Regions from separate parts of the Microbacterium abyssi genome, predicted to be linked through region 2. Evidence: predicted binding sites of a transcription regulator. Region 2 holds the regulator's gene; the other holds the start of a gene.
What was found. Region 2 encodes LexA, which represses DNA repair genes until DNA is damaged. Its sites were predicted from a motif close to TCGAACANNTGTTCGA; they were not measured.
Positions count from the first base shown of each region.

Region 1: a site for LexA is predicted at 3,286-3,301, ahead of IM776_RS00875 (HNH endonuclease signature motif containing protein). Genes of this name have one in related genera too.

Region 1 is NZ_CP063815.1:165,564-180,196, forward strand. Features, by position in the region: gene IM776_RS00860 (carbohydrate ABC transporter permease) at 1-575, opposite strand, end outside; gene IM776_RS00865 (ABC transporter substrate-binding protein) at 589-1,953, opposite strand; gene IM776_RS00870 (LacI family DNA-binding transcriptional regulator) at 2,086-3,108, shown strand; gene IM776_RS00875 (HNH endonuclease signature motif containing protein) at 3,333-4,676, shown strand; gene IM776_RS00880 (dipeptide ABC transporter ATP-binding protein) at 4,699-6,483, opposite strand; gene IM776_RS00885 (LysR family transcriptional regulator) at 6,609-7,517, opposite strand; gene IM776_RS00890 (glucarate dehydratase family protein) at 7,625-8,938, shown strand; gene IM776_RS00895 (2-hydroxyacid dehydrogenase) at 8,935-9,918, shown strand; gene IM776_RS00900 (sulfite exporter TauE/SafE family protein) at 9,951-10,676, opposite strand; gene IM776_RS00905 (ABC transporter permease) at 10,673-11,641, opposite strand; gene IM776_RS00910 (ABC transporter permease) at 11,634-12,623, opposite strand; gene IM776_RS00915 (ABC transporter substrate-binding protein) at 12,653-14,224, opposite strand; gene IM776_RS00920 (2-hydroxyacid dehydrogenase) at 14,484-14,633, shown strand, end outside.
Region 2 is NZ_CP063815.1:1,150,292-1,164,924, reverse strand. Features, by position in the region: gene hisB (imidazoleglycerol-phosphate dehydratase HisB) at 1-465, opposite strand, end outside; gene IM776_RS05695 (histidinol-phosphate transaminase) at 462-1,556, opposite strand; gene IM776_RS05690 (LysM peptidoglycan-binding domain-containing protein) at 1,570-1,932, opposite strand; gene lexA (transcriptional repressor LexA) at 2,196-2,882, shown strand; gene metE (5-methyltetrahydropteroyltriglutamate--homocysteine S-methyltransferase) at 2,985-5,300, opposite strand; gene IM776_RS05675 (methylenetetrahydrofolate reductase) at 5,324-6,307, opposite strand; gene IM776_RS05670 (S9 family peptidase) at 6,430-8,292, shown strand; gene smpB (SsrA-binding protein SmpB) at 8,296-8,772, opposite strand; gene ftsX (permease-like cell division protein FtsX) at 8,848-9,759, opposite strand; gene ftsE (cell division ATP-binding protein FtsE) at 9,756-10,727, opposite strand; gene prfB (peptide chain release factor 2) at 10,785-11,894, opposite strand; gene IM776_RS05645 (MFS transporter) at 12,013-13,236, shown strand; gene IM776_RS05640 (pilus assembly protein TadG-related protein) at 13,247-13,666, opposite strand; gene IM776_RS05635 (TadE family protein) at 13,663-14,118, opposite strand; gene IM776_RS05630 (TadE/TadG family type IV pilus assembly protein) at 14,087-14,482, opposite strand; gene IM776_RS05625 (hypothetical protein) at 14,484-14,633, opposite strand, start outside.

The DNA of each region.
Region 1 (14,633 bases), 980 kb from region 2:
TTCCACAGGAACAGCAGCGCGAGTGTCGGCTTCGCCCACGCGCTCGTCGTGAGCCAGCCGATGTCGGAGATGCCGAACATGCCGAGGAACGCGTTGATCGCACCGTACTGCTGATCGAACAGCACCACCCAGATCTGGGCGACGGCGACGAGCGGGGTGACGAACGGCACGATGAACGCGACGCGGTAGAGGCCGCGCAGCTTGAGCTTCGCCGAGTTCAGCAGCACCGCGACGATGATCGACAGGACGATCTGGATCGGGACGATCAGCAGCCACAGGATGGCCGAGTTGCCCAGCGAGCTCCAGAACGCCTCGCTCGTCAGCAGGTAGGTGTAGTTGCCCCAGCCCACCCACTCCGCGGCCCCGGATCCGCGCCAGTTCGTGAAGCTCAGCCGCGCCGTGAAGATCAGCGGGTAGACGCTGAACGCGACGAAGATCACGAGGAACGGCAGGACGAAGAGGTACGGCGCGGAGCGCCGCCTGAACTTCGCCATGCTGTTCCGGCGCGTGACGCCGGGGGATGCGTCACGGCCTGGGCGCGGTGGCGCCGCGGAGGGGAGGGTGGAGGTCGTCATCGTGGGGAGTCCGTCACTGCCTGTCGATGAGGTTGGTCTGGATCGCCTCGGTCGAGCTGCTGATGACCTCGGCGGGAGTCAGATCGCCGTCCAGCATCTTCTGGATGTCGTTGCCGAGGTAGTCGACGGCGCCGTTCCACCAGGACGGGATCGAGGTGCCGCTCGGGATCTCGGCACCGGCCGTCGTCGCGACCTCCCAGAGGTCCTGTCCGCCGAGGGCTTCGAGGGGCTGGAAGAGAGGCTTCGCCGGATCGGCCGCGGGGAGGTAGGCGGGGATCGACGTGTTCAGCCCGGTCGGGTAGATCTCGTTCTCACCCCAGACCGCGCTGTAGCCGGCCTCGTCGTACATGAGGAACTCGTAGAACAGCCAGGCCAGTTCGGAGTTCTCGCCCTTGGGGAGGACGAACGACGAGCCGCCCATCGCACCGCTGCGGGCTCCGCCGTCCTCCCACGCCGGGAGCTCCATCGCGCGCCAGTCTCCGCTGGTCTCGGGGAGCAGCTGCTGGGGTGCGAAGTCGTACCAGATCGCCCACGGGTAGAAGACCTGGTTGCCGTTCTCGAGCTCTGCGATATCGGTCGGGCTCAGGTACTCGGCGCGCGTTCCGAGGCCCTCGGACTGCACGGTGTCGAGGAAGGTCAGGATCTGCTCGTACTCCGGGCTGTCCAGGCGCAACTCGCCGTCGGCATCCGCGATCGACGTTCCGAGCTGGCTCGCGTACATCTCGAGCTGGAGCTGCCCGAGGAACGCGCTCTGCTCGAGGTGGATCGGGTGCGACTCGGGGTTCGCCTCCTGGTAGGCGCGGGCGGCGTCGAGCAGGTCGTCGTAGGTCTCGATCGCCGTGGCGTCCACGCCGGCCGACTCGAGCGCCGCGGCGTTGTAGAACAGCAGGCCGGGATTGAGATCGTACGGAACGCCGTAGATGCCGTCGCCGACCGTGGTCGCGTCGATCTTCTGAGGCGCGATGTCGTCGGCGTAGGGGGCGAGGACGTCGGTGAGATCCCACAGGTGATCGGCGAAGCCGCCGACCAGTGCGTCGTCGAGGAACACGCCGTCCGGAACGTCGGTGCCGGTGATGAGCGTGTTCTGCAGCTTGGCGTTGATGTCGACGGCTTCGTGGTTGACCTTGATGCCGGGGTACTTCTCGTTGAAGTCGTCGATCACGGCGTCGAAGACCTCGTACAGGTCGCCGGAGCGGTCCCAGATGGTGATCTCGCCCTCGGGCTGCTCGGCCGTGGGCGCCTGGAGGCGATCGGCTGCCGCCTCGTCGCCGGCACCGGCCGTGATGTCGGGACCGCAGGCGGTCAGAGCCAGCGCGGTGACGGCGGTGGCGCCGACGGCGGCCAGGCGCAGGCCGGGCCGTTTCGGGTTGCTGTTCATGAACACTCCTTTGTGTTGTGGTGCAGGGTCGGGTTTGTGTTGTGGTGCCGGGTGCGGTGCAGGGACGTTGTTTGCCAACGTATGCAAACTGTAACCCAACTTTGCACACGTTGCAAACGATAGGATGCTGTCATGCCGGCCACACTTCGCGACGTCGCAGAGCGCGCACAGGTGTCGATGCGCACCGTCTCGAACGTCGTGAGCGGATATACGCACGTGAGCGAACGGATGCGGACGAAGGTGCTTGCCGCGATCGAGGAGCTCGACTACCGGCCCAACCCCGTAGCGCGGACGCTGCGCACCGGTCGCACCGGGATGCTGGCACTCGTCGTGCCCGAGATCGACGTGCCGTACTTCAGCGAGCTCGCGCGGGACGTGATCGAGGCCGCCGCCGAGGTCGGGTACCGCGTGATGATCGACCAGACCGGGCACGATCACGAGCGCGAGCGGCAGCTGCTGACGGGCGAGGATCGGACGATGCTCTTCGATGGGCTGCTGTTCAGCCCGCTCGTGACCAAGTCGGAGCTATTGGATATGCACGGCTCGTCGCGCGTGCCGCTGATCCTCCTCGGCGAGCACGACTTCGACGGCCGCTACGACCACGTCGCGATCGACAACGTCGCAGCCGCTCGGGATGCTGTCGGCCATCTCATTGCGTCCGGGCGCGAGCGGATCGCGGCCATCGGGTCGCAGCCTCTCGAGGAGTACGCCACCCCGCTACAGCGCTCGGCCGGATACGAAGCGGCGCTCGCGGATGCGGGGATAACCGTTCACGCGGACTACGTCACGACCGCCGCGCACTACAGCCGCACCGAGGGTTACGCCGCGGCGCGTGCGCTGCTCGAACTCGACCCGCGCCCCGACGCCATCTTCTGCTTCTCGGACCTGCTCGCGATCGGTGCGATGCGTGCGGTGTTCGATGCAGGATTGAGCGTGCCGGAGGACGTCGCAGTCATCGGCATCGACGACGTCGAGGAGGGGCGGTTCGCGCGCCCATCACTCAGCACGATCTCGCTGGACACGACCTTCATCGCACGGGAATCCGTGCGTCGGATCATCGAGCGGATCGAGGATCCGGAGCTTTCCGCGACCGAGATCGTCGCCCCGCACAAGCTCGTCGTGCGGGAGAGCACCGCGGTGTCTCCAGAATCCTGACCGGCCACGCACCTCACGCCGCGAACTTCGACACCAAGCCGACGATGGAGTGCCGTCTACCCGACGCCGGGCTGTCACGCTCTCGCTTGCGTGGGTAGAAAGATTCGATTTTGATGCGCTTGCGTGGAGATCGCGTCGAAGTCGGGCGCCTGATTTTGGTGTGTTCAGTCGAGAATATCGAATAAAACTTCGATAAAGTGACAGCATTGCGGTAGCATGAGGATATGCCAAAGCTGACTGGTCTGCACGAGGCGATCTCTCGCCTCGATGAGGTGTGGGCGGATGCCGGCGACTCGAACGATCTTTCGCGGGAGCAGCTGATCGCGGCCAATGAGGCGATCGGAATATTGCAGCGTCGTGTGGACGCTCTGCATGTGGAGGTTGCAGCGGGCATCGCGAGCGAGTCGCGCACCGAGTTGGGCGCGGACTCTTTGGCGAAGCAGCAGGGATTCCGTACGCCGGCGAAGTTGATCGCAGCGGCTACGGGCGTCTCGACGGGTGACGCCATTCGCCTGATCAAGGTGGGCGAGGCGACGGCGACGCGCACCGATCTGCTCGGTGCTCGGTTGCCCGCGAAGTATCCGCTGGTGAGTGAGGCGTTGTCGACCGGATCTCTCAGCGCGCAGGCAGCAGCATTGATCACCGCAGTGCTGGAGAGGTGCCGCATCGCCGCTGGACCGCTGCGGACGTCCGAAGGCGAGCAGCTGCTGGTCGACGCTGCTCCGGGGCTCGCGCTCGATGAGGTGCGCCGACTCGTGGTGCGAATCGAGGCGTGGCTCGATCCTGATGGCGTCGAGCCACGCCTCGACGAAGAGCGCGGCAAGCGTTCGCTGACTTTCTATGAGCGCAATGGCCGCCTGCATCTCGACGGGAGCTTCGACGTCGAGACCGGTGCGCCGATCGTCGCTGCGCTCCGCGGGTATGTGAGCGCCTCGTTCGCGTCGCGGGAGGACTCCCCCGATCAGGATGCTCCGGATGCCGACCATCGCTCGATCGCGATGCTGCAAGCTGACGCGCTCGCGCTGTTCTGTGCGCATGTGCTGGGCTGCAAGAGTGAGAAGCTTCCGTTGGCAGGGGCGACTGTTGTCGTCAGGATGAACGTCAGCGACCTGGAGTCCGCCAAGGGAACGGCGACGATCGACGGCATCGACCAGCCGATCAGCGCGGCAGCCGCCCGCCGGATGGCGGCCGACGGCGGCGTGATCCCCTGCGTTCTCGGGGGAGACAGCGAGATTCTCGATTGGGGCCGCAAGAAGCGCTTCTTCACCAAGGCGCAGCGTCTCGCTCTCGTAGAACGCGACGGCGGATGCGCGATGTGCTACCTGCCACCCGAGATGGTCAGAGCGCACCATTTGCGATGGTGGAAACGGCATCACGGTCGAACCGATCTCTCCAACGGAATACTCCTGTGTGAGAGCTGTCACCATCGCATCCATGACAACGGCTGGGACATCCACATCGATGGCACCGGCGTGAACGCGCGGGTCTGGTTCATTCCGCCCGCTCACGTCGATCCTGCCCGCATGCCCAGACTCGGTGGGCGCGCACGCTTCGATGTTGCCGCCTGACGGCAGCGGTGTGACCTGAGTCCTAAGCCGTGAAAGCCGGCACGGCCTCGATCAGCATCCGCGTGTACTCCTCCTGCGGATCCGTGAAGATCTGCGCGGCATCCGCGCACTCGACGAGCTTTCCGTTCTTGAGCACCGCGACCCGGTCGGCGGTCTCGGCCACGACGCCGAGGTCGTGCGTGATGAAGAGATAGCTGAGCTCGCGCTGTCGCTGCAGGTCGTCCAACAGCTTCAGGATCTGCGCCTGCACCGAGACGTCGAGCGCCGACACGGCCTCGTCGAGCACGATGAACTCAGGGTCGAGCGCGAGCGCGCGAGCGATCGCCACGCGCTGCCGCTGCCCGCCCGACAGCTCGTCGGGGTAGCGGTCCAGCATCCCGTCGGGAAGCGCGACCTGCTCCGACAGCTCGACAGCGCGCTTCGACCGTGAGCCCCGGTCTCCTTCGCCGAACGATAGTAGCGGCTCGGTGATGAGCTGCTCGATCGTCATGCGCGGGTTCAGCGAGTCGAACGGGCTCTGGTAGACCATCTGGAACCGCCGCCGCAGCTGCCGCAGCTTCTCGCCCTTGGTGTGCGTGATGTCCTCACCGGCGAACGAGATCGCACCCGTCGTCGGCTCGTCCAGGCGCAGTACGAGTCGTGCCAGCGTGCTCTTGCCCGACCCCGACTCGCCCACGACCGCCAGTGTCTCACCGCGCCGCACCTCGAGCGATACAGCATCCACGGCGGTCAACGAACGGCGCCCGCCCTCGCCCTTGGGCAGCGGAAAGACCTTCGTCAGATCAGTCACCTGCACGATCGGCTCGCCGTCGAACTCGATCCGGGCCTGCGTGGCTGCCGTGCGCCGCTCATGCGCACTCAGACGCGGAGCGGCGGCGATGAGCTTGCGCGTGTACTCGTGCGTCGGTGCGGTCATCACCTGCGCCGCCGGGCCGGAATCCACGATCTCGCCCTGCTTCATGACGACGACCCGGTCGGCTCGCTCGGCGGCCATGCCCAGGTCATGGGTGATGAGCAGGATCGCCGTACCGAGCTCGCGCGTGAGGTGCGCGAGATGGTCGAGGATCTGCTTCTGGACGGTGACGTCGAGCGCACTGGTCGGCTCGTCCGCGATGACCAGGCTCGGCTGCGCGGCCAGCGCTCCTGCGATCAGCGCACGCTGCTTCATGCCGCCGGAGAACTGATGCGGATACTGCTTCGCCCGCTCGGCCGGATAGGTCAGCCCGGCCATCTCGAGCAGCTCGACCGCTCGATCCTCAGCGTCGTGCTTCGACGCGAGGCCGTGCACGAGCAGCGGCTCCGCCACCTGCACGCCCACTTTCCGCACCGGGTTCAGCGACAGCGCCGGGTCCTGCGGAACCAGCCCCATCAGCCGGCCCCGGATGCTGCGCCACCGGCGCTCGCTCAGCGGAAGAAGATCCTCGCCATCGAGTTCGACCCGGCCGCCGGTGATCTCGGCGTTCGGCGCGAGAAGGTTCATGATCGCCTGCGCGACAGTGCTCTTGCCCGACCCGGATTCGCCCACGATCGCTACGACCTCGCCGCGCTTCACGCTCAGGCTCACGCCCCGAACCGCGTCGACCTCGCGGTCGCCGATCCGGTACGCGACGCGCAGATCCTCGACGCGCAGGATGTCGTCCTGCACGCGGTCGTCCTGCACCGGGTCACCCTGTACTACCGGGTCACCCTGTACTGCGCGATCAGACGATGGATGCTGCGCGGCAGCCTCCTCACCCGGAGCGGGTTCGACCGACCCGGCCTGTCGAGCGGGTTCATCGACGGTCGCGGCGACGTCGTCCTGCAGCATGCGTCCTCCTCGTCGAGCACGTTGGTCTTCATCGAGCACTGATCATGTTCTCGTTCACGCTATGCGGGCGGATTCATCCTGATCAAGACCTACATGCGCATTGGGCAATGCGCACGCTGCATGGATCACTCGTCTCCGTCCACCTCTTCGACCAGGCTCAGCAGTCGTTCGACGAGAGGATTGGGCGACTCGGAGTTCCATGCGATGTCGAGCTCGACGCTGTTCACCCGCGACGACGGATCAGCCTCGCTGATCGGGAGCAGAGTCACCGTGTCGGGAGCGATGCGCGCGGCCGACTCCGGCACCAGCGTGAACCCGAGCCCGGCACTCACCAGTGCCAGCAGCGCGGGCACCTGCCCGGCGTACTGCACGATGTGCGGGTGCACCCCGCTCGCGACGAACATCGACAGCAGCAGGTCATGGAAGTACCGTGCGACGCTCGGCGAGTACATCAGCAGCTGCTCGTCCTTCAGGTCGATGAGCTTCAGCGGCCCTTCGCGCTGCGCCAGATCGGAGTCGCTCGGCACCGCCACCGCGAGCCGCTCGCGGAACACAGGCCGACTGCTGATCTGCTGCCGCGCGAGCAGCGGCCGCATCAGGCCGACGTCGACCGTGCCCTTCTCGAGCTCCTCCATCTGATCGAGCGACACGAGCTCACGCAGCAGCAGCGTGACACCCGGGAGTTCGGCAGCCGCGCGCCGCAGCAGGTCGGGCACGACGGCCTGGCCCGCCATCGCCGTGTACGCGATCGTGATGGTGCCAGCGGCGCCCTGCCCGACTGAGCGCACATCCGCGACCGCCTTGGCGGCGAGGTCGATGAGCCGGCGAGCGTTCGGCAGCAGCGCCCGCCCGGCCTGGGTGAGCGCGACCCGGCGGCTGGTGCGATCGAACAGCCGTGTGCCCAGCTCGCGCTCGAGCTGCTGGATCTGGCGACTCAGCGGCGGCTGCGTCATCTTCAGGCGCGTCGCCGCCGCTCCGAAGTGCAGCTCCTCCGCGACGGCGATGAAGCATTCGAGTTGCACCAGTGAGATCATCGATCCACTCCTGATATCAGTCAGTGCGCATTTTGGTTTGTCCGCGCATCCGTCCCACCATAGTCTCGGGGGCATCCCGACGCACCGAATCCACCAACGGAGGCGCGATGCCTGAAGAGATCCTGCTGTCCGTCCCTGCCGCCACCCGGCTGCCGGAGAACGCCGTGCGGTCGATCCGCATCACCCCCGTCGCGTTCCAGGACCCGCCGCTGCTCAACACCGTCGGCGTGCACGAGCCGCTCGCGCTCCGCGCCATCGTGCAGGTGACCACCGAGTCCGGAGTGCTCGGGCTCGGTGAGACCTATGGAGACTCCGCGCACCTTCAGCGCCTGCGGGTCGCTGCTGACGCCGTGCTCGGCTGCGACGCGTTCGCCGGCAACGACCTGCGGGCGCGGGTCGAGCGCAGCCTCGCCGGTGACGGCATCCAGGGCGGTCACGGCATGTCGGGCATGGTGACCCGCACGAGCACTGGCGACCGCGTGCTCTCGCCCTTCGACGTCGCGGCCATCGACATCCGCGGGAAGCTGCTCGGGATGCCGGCCAGCGAACTGCTCGGCGGGCGCGTGCGGGATGCCGTGCCCTTCAGTGGATACCTCTTCTACAAGTGGGCGGGCCACCCGGACGCAGCATCCGATCAATGGGGCGAGGCACTGACGCCTGCGGGCATCGTCACGCAGGCCCAGCACATCGTAGACGGGTACGGATTCACCGCTCTCAAGCTCAAGGCCGGCGTGCTGCCGCCCGACGAGGAGATCGCCGCGATCCTCGCGCTGCGCGAGGCGTTCCCGGATCACCCGCTGCGCATCGACCCGAACGGCGCCTGGACCGTTGAGACCTCGCTGCGCGTCGCCGACGCGCTGAAGGACGTGCTCGAATACCTCGAAGACCCCACCCCGGGGCTCGAGGGCATGGCCGAGGTCCGCAAGGGCACCGACCTGCCGCTCGCGACGAACATGTGCGTGGTCGCGTTCTCGCACATCGCGGATGCCGTGCGCCTCGGCTCGATCGACATCGTGCTGTCGGATCACCACTTCTGGGGCGGTCTGGAACGCTCGCGCCTGCTCGCCGGGTTCGCCGAGACTCTCGGGTGGGGCCTTTCGATGCACTCGAACTCCCACCTCGGCATCAGCCTGGCCGCGATGACGCATCTCGCCGCCGCGACCCCCGGTGTCGGCTACGCCTGCGACACCCACTGGCCATGGAAGCGAGAGGACGAGGACGTCATCGCGCCCGGGGTGCTGTCGTTCACGGACGGCGCCGTCGCCGTGCCCACCGCACCGGGACTCGGCGTCGAGCTCGACCCTGACGCACTCGAGCGGCTGCACCGCCAGTACGTCGATGGCGGCATCCGCGAACGCGACGACACCGGGTACATGCAGCGCGTCGATTCCGGATTCGTGCTTGAAAGCCCGCGCTGGTGACTGCTCCGCTGCGGATCGCCGTCACCGACCCGATCATCTCCGCCTTCGCCGACGACCTGCGCCGCACCGAGCGGGAGCACGAGTGGACGTTCGCGGATGCTGCCGACCCGGCATCCGTCCGAGCGGCCATCGACGGCGCCGATGTGGTCGTGTGCTCACGGCTCACCGCCGACGACATGAACGGAGGCGGGCATGTACGCCTCGTGCACTCGATAGGCGCCGGCGTCGACCGTATCGATCTCGCGCAGCTCCCCGCGGGGGCAGCCCTCTGCAACACCGGCCACCATGGTTTCGCGATCGCCGAGCACGTGCTGATGACCGCGCTCATGCTGCGTCGCCGGGCGATCGAGGCCGATGCGCAGATGCGCGGCGGCGAATGGCGCACGATCGCCACGGCGCCCGGAACCCCGTACCACCGCACCCTCGACGGAAGCACGCTCGGCCTGATCGGCTACGGCGAGATCGGCCGCTCGGTCGCCCAGCTCGCGAAGGCGTTCGGCATGCGCGTGATCGCGATGCGCCGTCATCCCGACGCCGCGGGCCCCGGGAGCGAACTGCTCGACCGGGTGTACGGCGAGCATCAGCTGCATCCGTTGCTCGGCGAGAGCGACGTGGTGGTCGTCACAGCACCCCTCACCGAGAGCACCCGCGGGCTGATCGATGCCGAGGCGCTGTCGCACCTGCATCCCGAAACCCTGATCATCAATGTCGCCCGCGGTCCGATCATCGACGAGGATGCGCTGTACAGCGCGCTCGCTGACGGCCGAATCGGGGGAGCGGCGATCGACGTGTGGTGGGATGCTCCGCAGGGCACCGAGGCTCCTCCGGTCGTGCACCGCTTCGCGGCGCTCGACCGCGTCGTGCTCACGCCGCACTACTCGGGCCACGCGCGGGAGGTCTTCATCGCGCGGGCCGCTGACATCGCCAGGAACATCGACCTGCTCGACGCCGGGCTGCCGCTGGAGCGGCAGGTGCGCTGACCGCGCTCGCCGCCGCGGCATCCTGATTCGGATCAGCCCAGCCCGGCGAGACGGGTGACGATCAGCGTCAGCGCGCCGAGAGCCGAAGCGCCGAGCGCGATCGCGCGCGTGCGACGGCGATTCAGGAACCGGTTCACGAAGCGCGACAGCACGACGCCGGCAACGGCGAACGGCGTCATCCACGCGGCCGTGACGAGGGCGTGCGGCGGCACCACACCCCACAGGAACAGCGCGACCAGTGACAGCGACGAGCCGACGAGGAAGAACGCCGACATCGTGCCGCGCAACCGTGGCCCCTCGGCTGCCTGCCAGACGATCGCCATCGGGGCACCGCCGACCGAGGTGGTCGTGCCCATGATCCCCGACATCGCCCCCGCGAACGCCTGAGTGGTCCGGGTCACCCGCGGCCGCCAGCCGCGCAGCGAGACGACCACGCCCAGGAGCACGACCGCGGCGACCGCCCATGACAGAACGGCCGTCGACATGATCGTGAGCAGGCCCGCGCCCACGACGCTGCCGGGAACTCTGCCGGCAAGCGCCCAGCCGGCACCGCGGAGGTCGAGTGATGCGCGATCGAGGATGACGACGATCAGAGTCACGATCATCGCGAGCACGATCACGAGCACCGGCAGCAGAGTGGCGTCGATGAGGGCGATGAACGGGGCCGCCAGCATCCCCATGCCGAACCCGATCGAGCCCTGTAGGCAGGCGGCGGCGAGGATGACGAGCGCGAGCAGCGCGAACTGAAGGGGTATCACCGACGGGGGACGACGGAGCCGATCAGCCGACGCCGCTTCCTGGTCTGCAGGCGCCAGCGCTGCCCCGGGTCGGTCGCCAGGCGCAGCCAGGCGGCGAGCACGTTCGCGGAGACGGTGGTGATCACGATCGCGAGACCGGGGAGCACCGACTGCCACCATGCCTCGGCGAGGTACTGGCGCCCCTGAGCGACCATGAGACCCCAGCTGACGTCCGGCGGCTGGATGCCGATGCCGAGGAAGCTCAGCGACGACTCGGCGAGCATCACGTAGCAGAACTCGAGCGTCGCGAGCGTGACCAGGGTCGGGAGCACGTTCGGGACGATGTGCCGGAACACGATCGCGCCCTGCTTGGCGCCGAAGTTCGTCGCGGCGTCCACGAACATGCGCGAGCGCAGCTCGGCCGCATCCGCCCGCGCGGTGCGCAGGTACAGCGGGATGCGGGTGATCGCGAGGACCAGGACGATGTTCGCCGCGCTCGGGTTGAACACGTACAGGATCACGACGGCGAGCAGCAGCGATGGGAAGCTCATGATCACATCGGCGATCCGCATCGAGACCGACTCGCGCCAGCCGCGATGGAAGCCGGCCCACATGCCCCAGATCGAACCCACGACGGCCGAGACGAGCACAGCGGCCGCGGCCACGCCCAGCGTCGTGCCGGCAGCGGCGATGATGCGGGCGAGCAGGCTGCGGCCCAGCGAATCGCTGCCGAGGATGTACTCCCATCCGAGCTGCATGCTGAACGGCGGCATGTTGCGGGCGCCGAGATCCTGACGCTGCGCGAGCTCGCCGAACACCGGCGGACCCACGATCGCGGTGAGGACGATGAAGGCCAGGACGATCGCGGCCACGGTCGCGACCTTGTCCTTCAGCAGCAGCTGCCAGAGGTTCAGCCGACCCGAGGCGCGGTTCTTGCGCGTCTGGTGGGTGAGGACGGTGACGGTGGATGCGGAGTCTTCAGACATTGGTCAGCTCCTCTGCCTTCGTGTCGGAGATCACGCCGGGGCCCTTGCGACGAGCGCGGGCTCCGGAGGTCGGCCGCACTCGCGGATCGAGCAGCGCGTAGCCGAGGTCGATGATGATGTTCAGGGCGAAGATCGCCAGCGCCGTGAGGAGCACGGCGGCCTGCAGGACGGCGAAGTCGCGCTGCAGGATCGAGTCGATCATGAGCTTGCCGATGCCGGGCCAGCCGAAGATCGACTCGACGACGACCGCGCCGTTGATGAGACCGACAGTGAGGTCACCGGCCACGGTGAGGGCGGGAGCGGCGGCGTTGCGCAGCGCGTGCTTGCTGACGATGTGCATCTCGCCGGCACCGCGACTGCGGGCGACCTTGATGTACGGCTGGCCCAGGACCGTCACCATCGAACCGCGGACCACCTGGGCGAGGACGCCCACCGGCCGCAGCATCAGCGTCGCGACGGGCAGGATCCACACGAGCGCGCCGGAGGTGCCGGAGGTGGGCAGCCAGCCGAGAGTGATCGCGAAGATCCAGATACCGAGGATCGCGACCCAGAAGTCCGGGACACTCGCCGCGGTCATCGAGAAGAAGCTCACGATGCGGTCTGCGACGCCGTTCGGCTTCAGCGAGGCCCAGCTGCCGAGGATCACGGCGATGATGATCGCCAGGACCATGGTCACCGCAGCGAGCTGCAGGGTGGCGGGGAAGGCGCGCAGCGCCATCTCGGCGGCCGGCTCCCCGGTGCGCAGCGACTCACCGAAGTCGAGCCGCAGTACACCGAGGAAGTAGTCGCCCATCTGCTCCCAGATCGGCTTGTCGAAGCCGTTGCGGGCGGCGAAGTCCGCGCGCATCTGATCCGTCGCGTTCAGCGGCAGGTACAGCTTGGACGGATCGCCGGTGAGACGGGCGAGCACGAAGACACCCAGTACGACTGCGATCAGCGGCAATGCGCTCTGCAGGATCCGTCTTCTCAGGTAGGTCCACATGTTCGCCCGCCTCTCTCAACGCTCGCGGGTCAGCCCGCGAGCGTCACTTCCTTGATCCGCAGCTCGTCGCCGGTGGACGAGTTCGGCTCGTAGTTCACCCGGTCGGACAGACCCAGCATGACGGTCTGGTGCGCGATCGGGGCGAGAGCGACGACGTTTTCACGCTCGTACGCGAACACCTCTTCGTACGCGGCCTGGCGCTCGTCGCCGGTGAGCAGGCGCGCCTCGCCGATGAGTTCGTCCAGACCCGGGTCGCCGAATTCCGCCTGGGCTCCGCCGGTGAGCATGTACTGCTCGACGGTGAACTGCGCGTCGCCGGCCTGGTTGCCGTGCTGGATCAGCATCGAGATCGGGCCCTCATCGGTCACGAACGGGCTCAGCTGATACTGCAGGTGCTGAGTGGTGTCGACCATGCGGAGGTCGACGTTCAAGCCGATAGCCGCGAGCTGCTCGCGGAGCACTTCACCGAGCTCGCTGACCTTCGGGAACTGCGCGGTGCGCACAGGCATGACGATCTTCGTGTCGACCGGAACGCCGTCGGCCCTGGCCTCCTCGACGAGCGACTTCGCCTCCTCGGGGTCGTACGGCCAAGGCTCGAGCTCGGAGTTGAACCCGACGATGCCCTCGGGGATCAGCTGGGCCGCGACCTTGTCGCCGTCGGGGTACAGCGACGACACGATGCCCTCGCGGTCGATGGCGTAGTTGATCGCCTGGCGGATGCGGATGTCATCCAGAGGAGCGGTCTCGCCTGAGAATCGCAGGGCGATCGTCTCGTTGTTCGGGTAGCTGACGCCCATGTCGTCGATGCCGTCCTCGGCGCTGAGGCCCAGGGCGATGTCGGCCTCGCCGCTGGTGATCATCGCCGCGCGGACCGTGCCCTCCGAGCGCCACTGGTACTCGACCGTGGCGAACTGCGGCGCGTCGCCCCAGTAGTCCTCATTGCGCTCGAGGGTGAGCTTCGTGCCGGCCTGCCATTCACCGATCGAGTACGGGCCGGTGCCGATCGGCTCGCGCACGAATTCCTCGTTGGACGTCTCGGGGGAGACGATCTCGATGAACGAGAGCTTCAGCGGGAGGATCGGGTCGGGATTCGGCGTGGTGACCGTGAGCGTCGTGGCGTCCGTGGCCTCGACCTCGAGGTCGTCGTCGCCGAAGATGTACCCCTCGACGTTGCAGCCGAGGTCTCGGTTGACGGCGCGATCGATGGAGTAGGCGGCCGCCTCGGCGTCGAAGGGCGTGCCGTCCTGGAAGGTGACGTCGTCGCGGACGCTGAAGGTCCACTCGGTGTCGCCGGTCTGCTCCCACTCGGTGGCGAGCAGGGGCTCGAGATCACCGGTGGACGGGTTGCGCTCGACGAGCGGCTCGGTGACCGTGCTGCGGACGACCACACCCGTCGAGGTGAGGTTCGCGTCGCAGGCCTCGAGGGTGGGCGGCTCCTGAGTGAGCACGACACGGAGGGTCTCATCGGTTCCGCCGCCGCCGTCGCCTCCTTGCGGGTCGGAGTTCGCGACAGAGCACGAGGCGAGAAGTGCGATCGACGCGATGCCGGCTGTGACGGCGGCTGCTCGGGTGCCTCTGCGTCGAGGGGAAGAAAGCTTCATCGGGTTCCTCCAGATAGGGATGGCTGAGGCCCACTGTGGCTCTCGGCTTGTTGCGAATGTCGCAGAGCGCTTCACGAGCGTCAACCGATTCGCCGCATGGATCTGTCGCGGACCCCGGCCCTCAGAGCCGGGTGGCGTTCAGCGGCCGCAACGCGATCCGCGGGATTCCGCCACTCTCCCCCCATGGATACAGCAGGCGCATCAATCCATGCAAGTTCGCTTTTGGACGTGCATCGTTCGCCCGCCGTAGTCTCGCGCCATGACGAACATCCCCGATCCCGCTTCCCCGGTCGACCCCGGCACGATCGCCCAGGCCGGCCCGCTTCTCGCATCACTCGAGCAGATCCTGCAGGACGAGCACTCCGTGGTGCGCCTCCCCGACGACGTCGCCGCTCTCGATCCGGCGGAT
Region 2 (14,633 bases):
GGTGAGCCCAGCGTTGAACGCGATCGCCTCGAAGGCGTGGCGCACCAGCGACCCGGTGAAGTGACCGCCGATCAGGTGATGCTCGAAGCCCTCGGGCTCGCCGGTGTGCACGAGGTACGGCCGGCCGCTGATGTCGACGACGGCCTGTGCGAGCGCCTCGTCGAGCGGGACCAGCGCATCTCCGTACCGCGAGATGCCCGACTTGTCGCCGAGCGCCTCGAGGAGCGCCTGTCCGAGTACGATCGAGACGTCCTCGACCGTGTGGTGGGCGTCGATGTGCGTGTCGCCGGACGCCCGCACGGTCAGGTCGGTGAGCGAGTGCTTCGCGAACGCCGTCAGCATGTGATCGAAGAACGGCACCGACGTGTCGATGCGGCTCTGTCCCGTGCCGTCGAGGTTCAGCTCGATCTCGACAGTCGACTCGGAGGTGCTGCGGGTACGCGAAGCGGTGCGGGAAGCGCTCATGAGGCCGATTCTATCGAGGCCAGCGCATCCAGGAACGCCGTCGTCTCCGCCTCCGTGCCCGCCGTGACCCGCAGGTGGTTCGGAATGCCGACGTCACGCACGAGGATGCCGCGCTCGTACAGCGCTTCGAATGTCGCTCGAGGATCGGCGACGCCGCCGAACAGCACGAAGTTCGACCACGACTCGTGAGGCTGGTAGCCGAGAGCCTCGAGCGTCGCCGTGATGCGATCGCGCTGCGCGATGATCTCGTCGACCATGCCGAGCATGATGTCGGCGTTGCGCAGCGCCGCGATGGCAGCTGCCTGCGTCAGCGCGCTGAGGTGGTACGGCAGCCGCACGAGGCGCAGTGCGTCGATGAACGCCGGATCGGCAGCGAGATAGCCCACGCGCGCGCCGGCGAACGCGAACGCCTTGCTCATCGTGCGCGAGACGGCCAGGCGCGGGCGCCCGTCCAACAGCGTGAGGGCGGATGCCGCATCCCGCGGCGCGAACTCCTGGTACGCCTCGTCTACGACGACGATGCCACGAGCAGCCTCATAGACGGCCTCGACGATGTCGAGCCCGAGCGGGGTGCCTGTCGGGTTGTTCGGCGAGCACAGCATGACGATGTCGGCGTCGGCACGCTCGACCTGCGCGGCCGCCTCCTCCGCGGTGATCGTGTAGTCGGGCTCGCGCTCACCGGCGACCCATCGGGCCCCGGTCCCCTGCGCGATGAGGGGGTACATCGAATAGGTGGGCGCGAAGCCGAACACGGTGCGTCCGGGACCGCCGAACGCCTGCATGATGTGCTGCAGGACTTCGTTGGAGCCGTTGCCGGCCCAGATCTGCTCGGGCTCCAGTCCGTGGCCGAGATAGGCGGCGAACCCCTCACGCAGTGTCGTGAACTCGCGGTCGGGGTAGCGGTTCACTCCACGGAGGGCGACGGCGATGTCGTCGAGGATGTCGCTGGCGACCTCGTCGGGAACCGCGTGCGTGTTCTCGTTGACGTTGAGCGCAATCGGCAGCGGAGCCTGCGGTGCGCCGTAAGGTGTGAGCCCGCGAAGATCGTCGCGGAGGGGCAGGTCGCCGAGGGAAGCAGTCACCCTTCCCATGCTAACGGTGGGATCAGTGCGCGTACTCGGCGGGGATCGCCAGCTGCTGTCCCACCTGGAGCGAGCCGGTGCCCAGAGCGTTGAGGCGCTCGATGTCGCCGATCACCGCACGCGGGTCTGCCGTCGGAGCGAGCGACTCTGCGATCGACCACAGGGTGTCGCCGGGCAGGACCGTCACGGTCTCGAAGCTCGCCGTGGCGACCGCGTCGCCGGAGGCGATCGCGGAGCCCCCGCTGATCGCAGCGAAGGCGATGCCGCCGGCGAGAGGGAGCGCGGCGAGAGCGACCAGTACGCGTCGACCGCGGGAGGTCAGTCGAAGCCGGGTCGCGGGGCGAGCGGGGCGGACTGCTGGGGCGGTGATGCTGATGGTGCTCATGGGATTCTCCTCTGCCTCTTTGGCGTAGCGTTCGCATTCATCACTCGGCCGGGAGCGATGAATGCGAAGCTACGTACCGAATCTATATTCGAATTCGAACATCTGTCAAGACTTATTCGAAACGGGACCGGTCAATCACTCGACACGCTCGAACAGATCTTCCGAATCGGGCTGTTTCTCGGATACGGTTTCGATAACGCCACCCCACCACGGGCCACCGACATTCGAAGAGCAGCCCCGGAATCGCGCACGAAGGAGCACCCATGAGCGACAACTCCGCCACAGAGGCCGAGGCGCCTCGCACTCGTCGGCGCAAGAATCTCAGCCCGAAGCAGATGGCGATCCTCGAGGTCATCCAGACCTCGATCGCCAAGTACGGCTACCCGCCGAGTATGCGCGAGATCGGCGACGCCGTCGGCTTGAAGTCGCTGTCCAGCGTCACCCACCAGCTCGGCCAGCTCGAGCTCAGCGGCTACCTGCGCCGCGACCCCGGCAAGACCCGCGCGATGGAGGTCCTCATCGACCTTCCCGGCACGAGCAGCGAGAACCCGGCCGATTCCGCCATTCCGGTCGGGGATGCGGCGATGGTGCCGCTGGTCGGTCAGATCGCTGCCGGCATCCCGATCACCGCCGAACAGCAGGTCGATGAGATCTTCCCGCTCCCCCGCCAGCTGGTCGGCAAGGGTGAGCTGTTCATGCTCAAGGTGTCCGGTGAGTCGATGATCGACGCCGCGATCTGCGACGGCGACTGGGTGGTCGTCCGCACGCAGAACACCGCCGAGAACGGCGAGATCGTCGCAGCGATGCTCGACGGCGAGGCCACGGTGAAGACCTTCCGCCAGCGCGACGGACACACCTGGCTGCTCCCCCGCAACACCTCGTTCGAACCGATCCTCGGCGACGACGCCGTGGTGCTCGGCAAGGTCGTCGCAGTCCTCCGCGCGGTCTGAGACCCGCAGCCCATCGATAACGCGGAAACCGCCCTTCCGGAGCTCCGGAAGGGCGGTTTCTCCGTTATCGGCGCACGCGATGCAGACGTGCGGCGCGCGACGTCACACCGTGACGTTCACGTCCTCGCGTACACGACGGGTGGCGTCGACGATGTTCCGCAGCGATGCCCTCGTCTCGTCGTATCCGCGCGTCTTCAGTCCGCAGTCCGGGTTGACCCACAGCTGACGCGTGGGGATCTCCAGGGCCGCGCGACGCAGCAATGCCTCGATCTCGTCGACCGCGGGCACGCGCGGCGAGTGGATGTCGTAAACACCCGGCCCGATGCCGTGGTCGAACCCGACCTCGGCGATGTCGGCCACGACCTCCATCCGGCTGCGGGCAGCCTCGATCGAGGTTACGTCCGCATCCAGCGCCCTGATGGCGTCGATGACGACGCCGAACTCCGAGTAACACAGGTGGGTGTGCACTTGCGTGCCGACCGCGGCGCCGCCCGTGGCGAGCCGGAAGGATCCCACCGACCATTCCAGATACGCCGACTGGTCGCCCACCTTGAGGGGCAGCAGCTCCCGCAGCGCCGGCTCGTCCACCTGGATGATCGCGATGCCGGCATCCTCGAGATCACTGATCTCGTCGCGCAGGGCGAGGGCGACCTGGTTCGCCGTCGCACCGAGCGGCTGGTCGTCGCGCACGAACGACCAGGCGAGGATCGTCACCGGCCCCGTCAGCATTCCCTTGACGTACTTGGCGGTCTTCGACTGTGCGTACCGCGACCAATCGACCGTGATGGGCGCGGGGCGTGAGACGTCGCCCCACAGGATCGACGGACGCGTGGCCCGCGACCCGTACGACTGCACCCAGCCGTGCTCGGTGACCGCGAACCCGTCGAGATTCTCGGCGAAGTACTGCACCATGTCGTTGCGCTCCGGCTCGCCGTGGACGAGCACGTCGAGGCCGAGCTCCTCCTGCAGCTCGATGACCGCGTCGATCTCGCTCCGGAGGAACGTCTCGTACTCCGCCTGCGACAGCTCGCCGCGCGTGAACCGGGCTCGCGCCCGGCGGATCTCACCGGTCTGCGGGAAGGAGCCGATCGTCGTCAGCGGCAGCGCCGGCAGCTGGAGGGAGTCCTGCTGGGCCGTCTCGCGCTCGGCATAGGGAGCGCGCGAGAAGTCGGCGTCGACGAGACCGCGCGAACGCACGGCGCCGTCGCGGACCCCCGGCGCGCTCCGGCGATCAGCGAGCGCTGCGGATGCGGCATCCAACTCATCCTCGATCGCCGCGCGTCCGGCGGCGAGACCGCGTGCCAGGGTGACGACCTGATCGACCTTCTGGTCCGCGAACGCCAGCCATGACACCAGACGCTCGTCCAGCGCGGTCTCCTCGGTCACGTCGTGCGGGACGTGCAGGAGCGAGGTGGACGTGGATGCCGAGACGGATGCCGCCCCCAGCCGTCCCAGTGCCTCGAGCTTCTCGAACGCCGCGGACAGGTCGCCTCGCCAGATGTTGTGCCCGTCGATCACACCACCCACGAGAGCCTTGCTCTCGAGCCCGGCAGCGGCGTCAGGCACCGCGCCGCGCACGAGGTCCACTGCGATGCCCTCGATCGGGGCCGCTGCCAGCACCGCGAATGTCGCGTTCAGCGACGCGTACGGCGCGGCCACGAGGATCGAGGGACGGTCGGTCGCACCGCCGATGACGTGCAGGGCGCGACCCGCGGCATCCGCCAGTTGCTCCGCGGAGGCGGGCAGCGATTCGCTGACCAGGGCAGGCTCGTCCAACTGCACCCACTCGGCGCCGGCGGCCCGCAGGCGCGCCAGCAGCGCCGCGTACACGGGCACGACGTCGTCGAGACGCGAGAGCGGGTCGAAGCCTTCCGGCGCAGCATCCGACGCCTTCGCCAGGGCGAGCAGCGTGACCGGACCGACGATGACAGGACGCGTCACGAACCCGGCGGCCACGGCCTCTTCGACCTCGCGCACGAGCCGATCGCTCGATAGCGAGAACGTCGTCTCCGGCCCGATCTCGGGCACGAGGTAGTGGTAGTTCGAGTCGAACCACTTGGTCATCTCCAGCGGCGCGCGTTCTCCCTCGCCTCGCGCGATCGTGAAGTACGCCGGCAGGCCGATCGAGCCGTCCGTCGAGCGCAGGTCATCGAAGCGCTCGGGGATCGCACCGACCGTGACCGCGGCGTCCAGCACCTGGTCGTAGAACGAGAACGACTCCGGGATCGCGGAGTCCTTCTGCCCCAGGCCGAGTGCGGCGAGGCGCTCCCGTGTGGTGGCGCGCAGCTCGGCCGCTGTCTGCTCGAGCGCTGCCACGTCGGAGCGGCCGGACCAGAACGCCTCGACGGCCTTCTTGAGCTCGCGGCGACGGCCGATGCGCGGGTAGCCGAGGATCGTCCCCTGAGGGAGTGCAGTCATGGTGTGTTCCTTTCGGGGTGGATCTACGAACGCAGTGCGGGCAGCAGGCCCGCCTCGGCGAGGACGGTGAGGACGGTTTCGTGCTGATTGAACGCGTACAGGTGCACGCCGGGGGCACCGGCGGCGACGACCTCTCGGGTGAGGCGGGCGGCCCACTCGATGCCGATCTCGCGTCGGCCCTCGGCGGTCGGCTCGATCTCCAGCGCGATGGCGAGTTCGCTGGGCAGATCCTCACCGGTCAGCTCGAGCACACGGGCGAGTCGCGCGGGCGACGTGATCGGCATGATGCCGGGGAGGATGGGGATCGTCGCTCCGGCTGCGCGGGCGCGTTCGACGAACGCGGAGTAGTCGTCGGAGTGGAAGAACAGCTGCGTGATCGCGAAGGTGGCCCCGGCCGCCTGCTTGGCCAGGAGCGCCTCGACGTCCTGCGTTCGATGCGTGGCCCGCGGATGCCCGTTCGGAAAGGCGGCGACGGCGATGTTGACGTGGCGGCGGCTGGTGATGCGTGCGGCGCCGGGAAGCCCGGGGATCGGCGTCTCCTCGTACGGGACGCGCTCGGCCTGCACGCGGCCGATCAGCTGCACGAGCTGCGCCGACGTCTCCAGGTCGCCGAGGAAGGGCTCTGTCCGGCCGGCAGGCGGATCGCCGAGGAAGGGCTCTGTCCGGCCGGCAGGCGGATCGCCGCGGAGGGCGAGGAAGCTCAGGATGCCGGCATCCAGGAACTCGCGGATGAGCGCGGCCGCACCGGCGTAGGTGTTGCCGACGCAGGTCAGGTGCGCCAGCGGCTCGACGTCGGTGTTCTCGCGGATGAAGCGGAGCACCTCGAGCGACCGGCCGCCCGTCGATCCCCCTGCGCCGTAGGTGACGGAGATGAAGTCGGGACCGGCATCCGCGAGCCGGTGGATGGTCTCGTGCAGCGACTCTTCGCTCGAGGCGGAGCGCGGCGGATACAGCTCGAAGGAGAAGGGCACGCGGGAGCTGTCGAGCGTCGCGAACTCGGGTGGCATCTCTCTCCTGACAGGTGGGCTGGCCACGACGGTAGAACGCGCAGGCATCCGCCGCACCCTCTGTGACCGCGTGTGTACCCGTGTGACGTCGTGTGTCAGAGATCCCGGCATAGGCTCGAGCCATGCCCCAGCCGTACGGAACTTCGCCCTTTGGAACATGGTCCTCGCCGTTCGCCGCCGCCGACATCGCCTCCTCCGCGCCCCGCATAGACGGCGCCCGCTTCGTCGGCGACGAGATCTGGTGGGGTGAATCGGTGCCGGCAGAGGGCGGGCGCGTGACGGTACGGAGCTCGTCCGGCGACGTGCTGCTCCCGGAGCCGTGGAGCGCGCGATCTCGCGTGCACGAGTACGGCGGCGGAGCGTGGACCGTGGACGACGAAGGAACGCTGTTCTTCGTCGACGCCGGCGATCAGCGGGTGTACCGGATGCCGCGCGGCGGCGAACCCGAACCGCTGACCGCGCCCGGACCGAACCACGGCGGGCTGCGGGTGCAGAGTGGGCGTCTGCTGGCGATCAGAGAGGACCTGACCGGCGCGCAGCACCGGCGGTCGATCATCGAGATACCCACCGACGGTGGCGAGGCGACCGTGATCGTCGCGACGTCCGGGTTCGTCGCGCATCCTGCACTCTCCCCCGACGGCGAGCGCATCGCGTGGGTGCAGTGGAGCGACCGGCACATGCCGTGGCAGCTCGCGCAGCTGCACGTGGCCGGCCTCGAAGGCGACACCATCGCGTCCACTCCGACTCGTGCGGCGCTGCAGCCGGAGTGGCTGAGCGACACCGAGCTCGTGTATGCCGACGACCCGAGTGGACGCTGGCAGCTGCAGCGCATCGCCCTGGACGGGCTCGAGCGAGTCTCGGATGCCACCGCACTGACGTCCACCGACGCCGACACCGGCTACGGCCTGTGGGTCCTCGGCAACCGCTGGTTCCAGCCGCTCGCCGATGGCCGTATCGTCGCGGTGCGCACGAACGGGTCCGATGAGATCGTCGTGATCGACACCGACGGCACCGCCCGCATGCTCGACGTCCCCGCCGGCGCCCACGTCAGCGTCGACGATGTCGATGGCACGCGTGTGCTGCTGTCCGGCGGAGGCTCGGGCGTCAGTGCCGGGCTCTGGAGCGTGGACGTCGACTCCGGCAAGGTCACGCGCATCCGCGGCGGCGCACCGACGCCTCCCGACTGGATGCCGCCGGCAGAACAGCTCACTATCGACGGTGCTCACGGACCTGTGCACGCCTTCGACTTCGCGCCCGCGAACCCCGACGCATCCGCCCCCGACGGAGAGCTGCCGCCCTACATCGTGTTCGTGCACGGCGGGCCCACTGCCCACGTTGCCGGTGCGGCATCCGCCGCCATCGCCTACTACACGAGTCGGGGCATCGGCGTGCTCGACGTCAATTACGGAGGCTCCACAGGCTACGGCCGTGACTACCGGGAGCGGCTCGATGGACAGTGGGGCGTCGTCGACGTCGACGACGTGCTGGCCGCCGCGCGCGGTCTCGCCGAGTCCGGACGCGCCGACCCCGCGCGGATCGCGATCCGCGGCGGATCGGCGGGCGGCTGGACCGTGCTGTCGGCTCTGGTGCGCGGAGGAGTGTTCGCGGCCGGCATCAGCCGGTACGGCGTCACCGATCTGCGGATGCTGGCGCGGGACTCGCACGACTTCGAGAAGCACTACATCGACGGGCTCGTCGGCCCGTTGCCCGAAGCCGAGCAGGTGTACATCGATCGGTCACCGCTCACCCACGCCGACAGGATCGACGTGCCGGTGCTGCTCCTGCAGGGCGAGGACGACCGGGTCGTGCCCCCGTCGCAGTCCGAGGCCATCCGCGACGCGCTGGCGGCACGCGGCATCCCGCACGAGTACGTGCTGTATCCGGGTGAAGGCCACGGGTTCCGCCGGGCGGAGACGATCGTCGACGCGCTGGAGCGAGAACTGGCGTTCCTCGGGCGGGCGTTCGGGTTCACCCCTTCGCCCTGAGGACTACTCCCCCATGCGGTTGCGCAGCCGCATGGCGCGCTCGGCCTCGCGGGTGTCCTGTCGCTCGCGGAGCGTCTGGCGCTTGTCGAACTCGCGCTTTCCCTTGGCCAGAGCGATCTCGACCTTCGCACGGCCGTCGAGGAAGTAGAGCTTGAGCGGCACGAGCGTGTAGCCGCCGGCGGAAACCGCGTGTTCGAGCTTCTGGATCTCCTCGCGATGCATCAGGAGCTTGCGGATGCGCTTGGCTGAGTGGTTCGTCCAGTGCCCCTGCGAGTACTCCGGGATGTGGACGGCGTCGAGGAAGATCTCCTTGCCCTTGATGTACGCGTACCCGTCCGACAGGTTCGCGCGCCCCTGGCGCAGCGACTTCACCTCGGTGCCGGTGAGCACCAGACCCGCCTCGTACGACTTCTCGATGTTGTAGTCGTGACGGGCGCGACGATTGGTCGCGATGACCTTCTCCCCGCGTTCCCTGGGCATGTTTCTCTCCTGTGTATCCCGTCGTACGGCCAGCCCTCCACCCTACAACAGCAGCGCGCCCGCTCAGAGCGGATGCTACGTGCGCAACCAGCGGCGGATCGCGAAGCCGGCCGAGAGTGCGGCGAGGACGACGCCGATCGCGATGAGGATCGGCACGACGACGAGGGCGTCCTGCATGCTCACCCACGTGGTGATGAACGGCACCCGTCCCTTCAGGTAGCCGTCGACGCCGAAGTGCATGCCGAGGATCACGGCGCCGCTCGCGAGCGCGGACCCGAGGAACGCGGCGAACACGCCCTCGAGCACGAACGGCGTCTGGATGAAGCGGTTCGATGCGCCCACCAGACGCATGATCCCGATCTCCTTGCGGCGCGCATAGGCCGACAGGCGGATGGTCGTAGCGATGAGGAGCACCGCGGCGATGAGCATGAGAACGGCGATGCCGACCGCGATGTAGGTGGCGACCGTCAGCGCCGAGAACAGCGGGTCCAGGTACTGGAGCTGATCGCGCACCTCCTCGACTCCGGCGACACCGGAGAACGCCTCGACGATCACCTGGGACTGCGTCGGATCCTTGAGCGTGACGTAGAAGCTCTCCGACATCTGCTCCTCCGTGAGCACGCTCGCCTGTTCGCCGAGCAGCTCGGTGATGTTCGCGTACGCCTCCTCCTTGGTCTCGAACCGGAGGTTGCTGATGAGCGAGCCCAGCGCGTCGCCTTCGAGTTCGGCCTTGACCTCATCGCGCTGGTCCTCGGTGGCCGCGCCGTCGAGACATGTTTCGGCCGTCGAGACTGTGGAGCACATCGAGACCGAGACCTGCGCACGCTCCGTCCAGTAGCCGCGCATCGTGCTGATCTGCCCCTGCATGAGGATCGCAGCACCGACGAAGGTCAGCGACACGAAGGTCACGAGCACGACGGAGATCACCATCGAGATGTTGCGACGAAGGCCGCCGAGGGCCTCCATCAGAATCAGTCCCACCCTCACGAGGTCGGCCCCACTTCCTCGTCGTCATCGGCCGCGGACAGCCCGAGACGGTCGGCGACGCCGAGCTCGGCGACATCGACCTCCGGCAGGACGACCGGATGCGTACGAGGAGCGGGCGGCTCCGCCGGCGGCTGCGCGTCTCGCGCGGCCTTCATCGACGCGATCATGTCTGCGGTGAGCGGCTGGAGCGACTCCGTCTGCCGCTGCACCTCCTGCACGGCCGTGAGCGCGGCCGTCGCGGCGGCTCCGCGCTCCTGCTCGGGCGTGAGCTGCGGGATCATCGAACGATCACCGTAGCCGCCGTGCGTCTCGTCGCGGACCATTTCGCCGTTCTTGAGCTCGATGACCCGGCGGCGCATCTGGTCGACGAAGGCCGCCTCGTGCGTCGCCATCAGCACGGTGGTGCCGCCGGCGTTGATGCGCGCGAGCAGCTGCATGATGTCGACGGAGGTCGCGGGGTCGAGGTTTCCGGTCGGCTCGTCGGCGAGCAGCACCTGCGGGCGGTTGACGAGCGCACGCGCGATGGCGACGCGCTGCTGCTCACCGCCGGACAGTTCGTGCGGCATCCGCTTCTCTTTGCCCTCAAGGCCCACCAAAGCGAGCGCCTCGGGAACGGCCTGCTGCACGAAACCGCGCGAGGAGCCCGTCACCTGAAGCGTGAATGCGACGTTCTGGAACACCGTCTTGGACGACAGCAGCCGGAAGTCCTGGAACACCGAGCCGATGTGGCGGCGGAAGTACGGCGCCTTCCGGTTCGCGAGCGATCGCAGGTCGCGTCCGAGGACGGCGACGCGACCGGAGGTGGGCACATCCTCGCGGAGGATCAGCCGGAGGCAGGACGACTTCCCCGATCCGGATGCTCCGACGAGGAAGACGAATTCGCCCCGCTGGACTTCGAAGTCGACACCGGCGAGAGCCGGCCTCTTCGTGCCGCGGTAGCGCTTGGTGACGTTCTCGAACCGAATCATGGCCTTATGAGCCTAAGCGCGGGTACGCGCCTGGCCGCGAGCGACACCCGGAGGCTGTCAGTCCTCGTCGGGACGCTTGCGCCAGCGGATGCCCGCAGAGATGAAGTCGTCGAGATCGCCGTCGAACACGGCCGCCGGGTTGCCGGACTCGTGGCCGGTGCGGAGGTCCTTCACGAGCTGCTGGCCGTAGAGGAAGTACGAGCGCATCTGGTCGCCCCAGCTCGCGGTGATGTTGCCAGCGAGCTCCTTCTTCTTCGCGGCCTCCTCCTCCTTCTGCAGCAGCAGGAGGCGGGTCTGCAGCACGCGCATGGCGGCGGCGCGGTTCTGGATCTGCGACTTCTCGTTCTGCATCGACACGACGATGCCGGTCGGCAGGTGCGTCAGGCGCACGGCCGAGTCGGTCGTGTTGACCGACTGCCCGCCGGGGCCCGAGGAGCGGAAGACGTCGACCCGGATGTCGTTCTCCGGGATGTCGACCTCGGTGGCCTCCTCCATCAGCGGGATGACCTCGACGGCGGCGAAGCTCGTCTGGCGCTTGTCGGCGGAGCCGAACGGGCTGATGCGGGCCAGGCGGTGCGTGCCGGCCTCGACCGACAGCGTGCCGAAGGCGTAGGGCGCGTCGATCTCGAAGGTCGCGGACTTGATCCCGGCGCCTTCGGCGTAGGCGGTGTCCATCACCTTGACCGGGTACTTGTGCTGCTCGGCCCAGCGCAGGTACATGCGCATGAGCATCTCGGCGAAGTCGGTCGCGTCGTCGCCGCCGGCGCCGGAGCGGATCGTGATGATCGCACTCCTGTCGTCGTACTCGCCGTCGAGCAGCGTCTGGACCTCGAGCTGGCTCATGACCGCGGTGAGAGCGGTGAGCTCGGCGCGCGCCTCGGCTGCCGACTCCTCGTCCTCCATCTCGTTGGCGAGCTCGACGAGAACCTCGAGGTCGTCCAGACGCCGGCCGATGTCGTTCACGCGCTTGAGCTCGGCCTGCTTGTGGCTGAGTGCGCTGGTGACCTTCTGCGCCTTCTCCGGGTCGTCCCAGAGATCGGGGGCGCCGGCCTCTTCGCTGAGCCGGGCGATGTCGGCCTGGAGTCGCGTGACGTCGACGACCTCGCTGATGTCGCCGTATGTGTGCCTGAGCGCCTGAATTTCGGCGGAGAGATCGAGTTCGAGCATGACGACTCAGCCTATCGCGGATCAGCTGGGAGATGCGGTCCTGCGGGTCGACGGCTCGATCCGGAGTAGCGTGACGATAGTGAGCAGTGCATCGACCGTCCTGAGACAGTTCGGGCCGATGGTGTACCTGCCCACCATCCTCTTCTCGATGGGCGAGGGCGCCGTCATCCCGCTGATCCCCGTCATCGCGGCGAACATGGGCGCCGACGTCGCGGCGGCAGCCCTGGTCGCCTCCGCCCTCGTCATCGGTCAGCTCTGCGGCAATCTGCCGGCCGGCTGGGCCGTCGCCCGGATCGGCGAGCGGTTCACCATGGTCATCGCCGGCGTCGTCTCGATGGTCGCCGTGATCGGGATGGTGCTGGCACCCGTGATCGCGGTGTTCGCGGCATCCGTGTTCCTGCTCGGTTTCTGCGCGGCAGCGTTCGGGCTCGCGCGGCACGCCTTCATGACCACGCGCGTGCCGCTGGACTTCCGGGCCAGGGCGCTGTCGCTGCTGGGCGGCAGCTTCCGTCTCGGGATCTTCGTCGGCCCCTTCGTCACAGCGGCACTGCTGCAGATCTTCGGCGACGAGCATGCGGCTATCTGGTTCTTCCTCGCCTGCCTCGTGGTCATGGTCGTGCTGGTCCTGTTCGGCCCGGACCCGGAGAAGACCAATCCACCGGTCACGAACCACTCGGCGCTCGCGGAAGATTCCGGTGAGCCCGTGAGCGGTACGATCCCGACCTTCGAGCGGGCCGGGATCTTCCCGACGATGTGGCGTTTTCGCGGTGTGCTCGGCCGACTCGGACTGGCCGCGGCATCACTGTCGGCGGTTCGCTCGGCCCGCCAGGTCGTGCTGCCGCTGTGGGGCGTGTCGCTCGGTCTCGACGCGCAGACCATCGCACTCGTCGTCGGCGTCTCCGGCGCGATCGACTTCGCCCTGTTCTACGCCAGCGGTCAGGTCATGGACCGGTTCGGCCGGCTGTGGGCGGCCATGCCTGCGATGGTGCTGATGGGCGCCGGGTTCCTCGTGCTGTCGCTGACGCACGACGGTGAGGCGGCCGTGCTGTGGTTCGGGATGCTGGCGGCGGTGCTCGGCGTCGGCAACGGCCTCTCCAGCGGCATCCTGCTCACGCTCGGGGCGGATGTCGCGCCCGCGCAGGATCCGGCGCCGTTCCTGGGGTCGTGGCGGACATTGACGGATGCCGGCGGCGCCGCCGCGCCCCTCCTCGTGTCGGGCGTGACCGCGATCGCCTCGCTTTCGGCGGCGTCCGCGATGGTCGGCGTGATCGGGATGCTGGGAGCGCTCGGGTTCATCCGCTGGATCCCCCGGTTCAGTCCGCGCCGCGATCCTCGCGGCTGATCCCTGCCGATCAGCGCAGCGCGGTGCGACTGGTCGCCGTCGCCTCGAGGGGAACTCCGGCGGGCACGAAGGCTGAGACGAGCGGCGGATGCCATTGCGTCGCGACCGTCACCTGCGCCGAGACCCCATCGGGAGCGGATGCCGATACCAGCCGGGTGCCGGATGCCATCGCCGAGACGATCGCGGCCGCCTGATCCTGCACGCCGTCGTCGGTGAGCTCGGCGCGCACGCCCTCGCCCTCGACGACGAGGGTGAATCCGTCCGCTCCGGCGAGCGCGGCGGCATCCGCCAGCGAATCCAGGCGCTTCTGGGCGATGTACAGGTCGGTGGCACACGTGCAGACGACGACCACCGCGATGGCCAGCACGACGTAGCCGAGAAGGAGCGGAAGGATGCTGCCTTCGTCGTCACGGCGCAGGCTTCCGGTCATCCCGCGCCCCACAGCCGGGAGACCTTCTGAGCGGCAGCGGCCTGCAGCGGGATCTGCGTGGCACGATCGAGGCCGAAGATCTCGGGCACGAATGGCAGCGACACCTGAGTGCTGACGGTGACGATCACGGTCGCCCCCGCGGTCGGGCACTCGTCCGTGGCGGGGGTACAGGTCACGGAGACGTCGACGTTCTCTGCACTCATTCCGTACTCATCGATCACGCTCGCGAGCACGGCGTCGCCGCTCGCGCCGGCTGCTGCCGAGTCCTCAGCCTGTCCGATGACTCGCGCCGTGTGCCGGGCAGCAGCCTCCGCCCCGAGCAGCGTCTGCTGCACAGCGCCGAGCGTGATCACGAGATACGCGAGCGGCACGAGCAGGATCACGCCGATCGTGATGAACTCCAGCGCGGCCGAGCCATCGTCATTCGTCGCCCAGCGACTCCATCGGCGCATCCGCATCCACCTCCAGCGCGTACGGGATCCCGAGCAGCCCGATTATCGGCAGCGTGGTGCGGACGGTCACGACTGCTGTCGGATGCCCGAGCCGGTCGCTCTGCGTCACCGCGACATCGTCTGCGAACGCGTCGCCGACGGCTCTGCTGATCGCCAGGCGCGTGCGATCGGCGCCGTCTTCGAGCGTCGTGTCGGCCAGCGCCGCATAGTGGGCTCCCTCGACCGCGGCGTCGTGGACGACGTTGCGAACATACACCGCGAAGCCCAGTTGCAGGACTGCGAGGGTGAGCGTGGTCAGGAGCGCGCCGACGAGGACGAAGTCCACCGGACTCGACCCGCGATCGTCGTGCGCCCACCCACGCATGTCAGAGTCCGGACACCCTTGAGATCGCCTGCTCGAACAGTCCGGTCAGTGCCGGCCCTGCCACGGCCCAGATCAGGACCACGAGTCCTGCCGTCATCAGGGTCACCAGCACCCAGCCGGGAACATCTCCGGTGTCGTCGTCGACCAACTG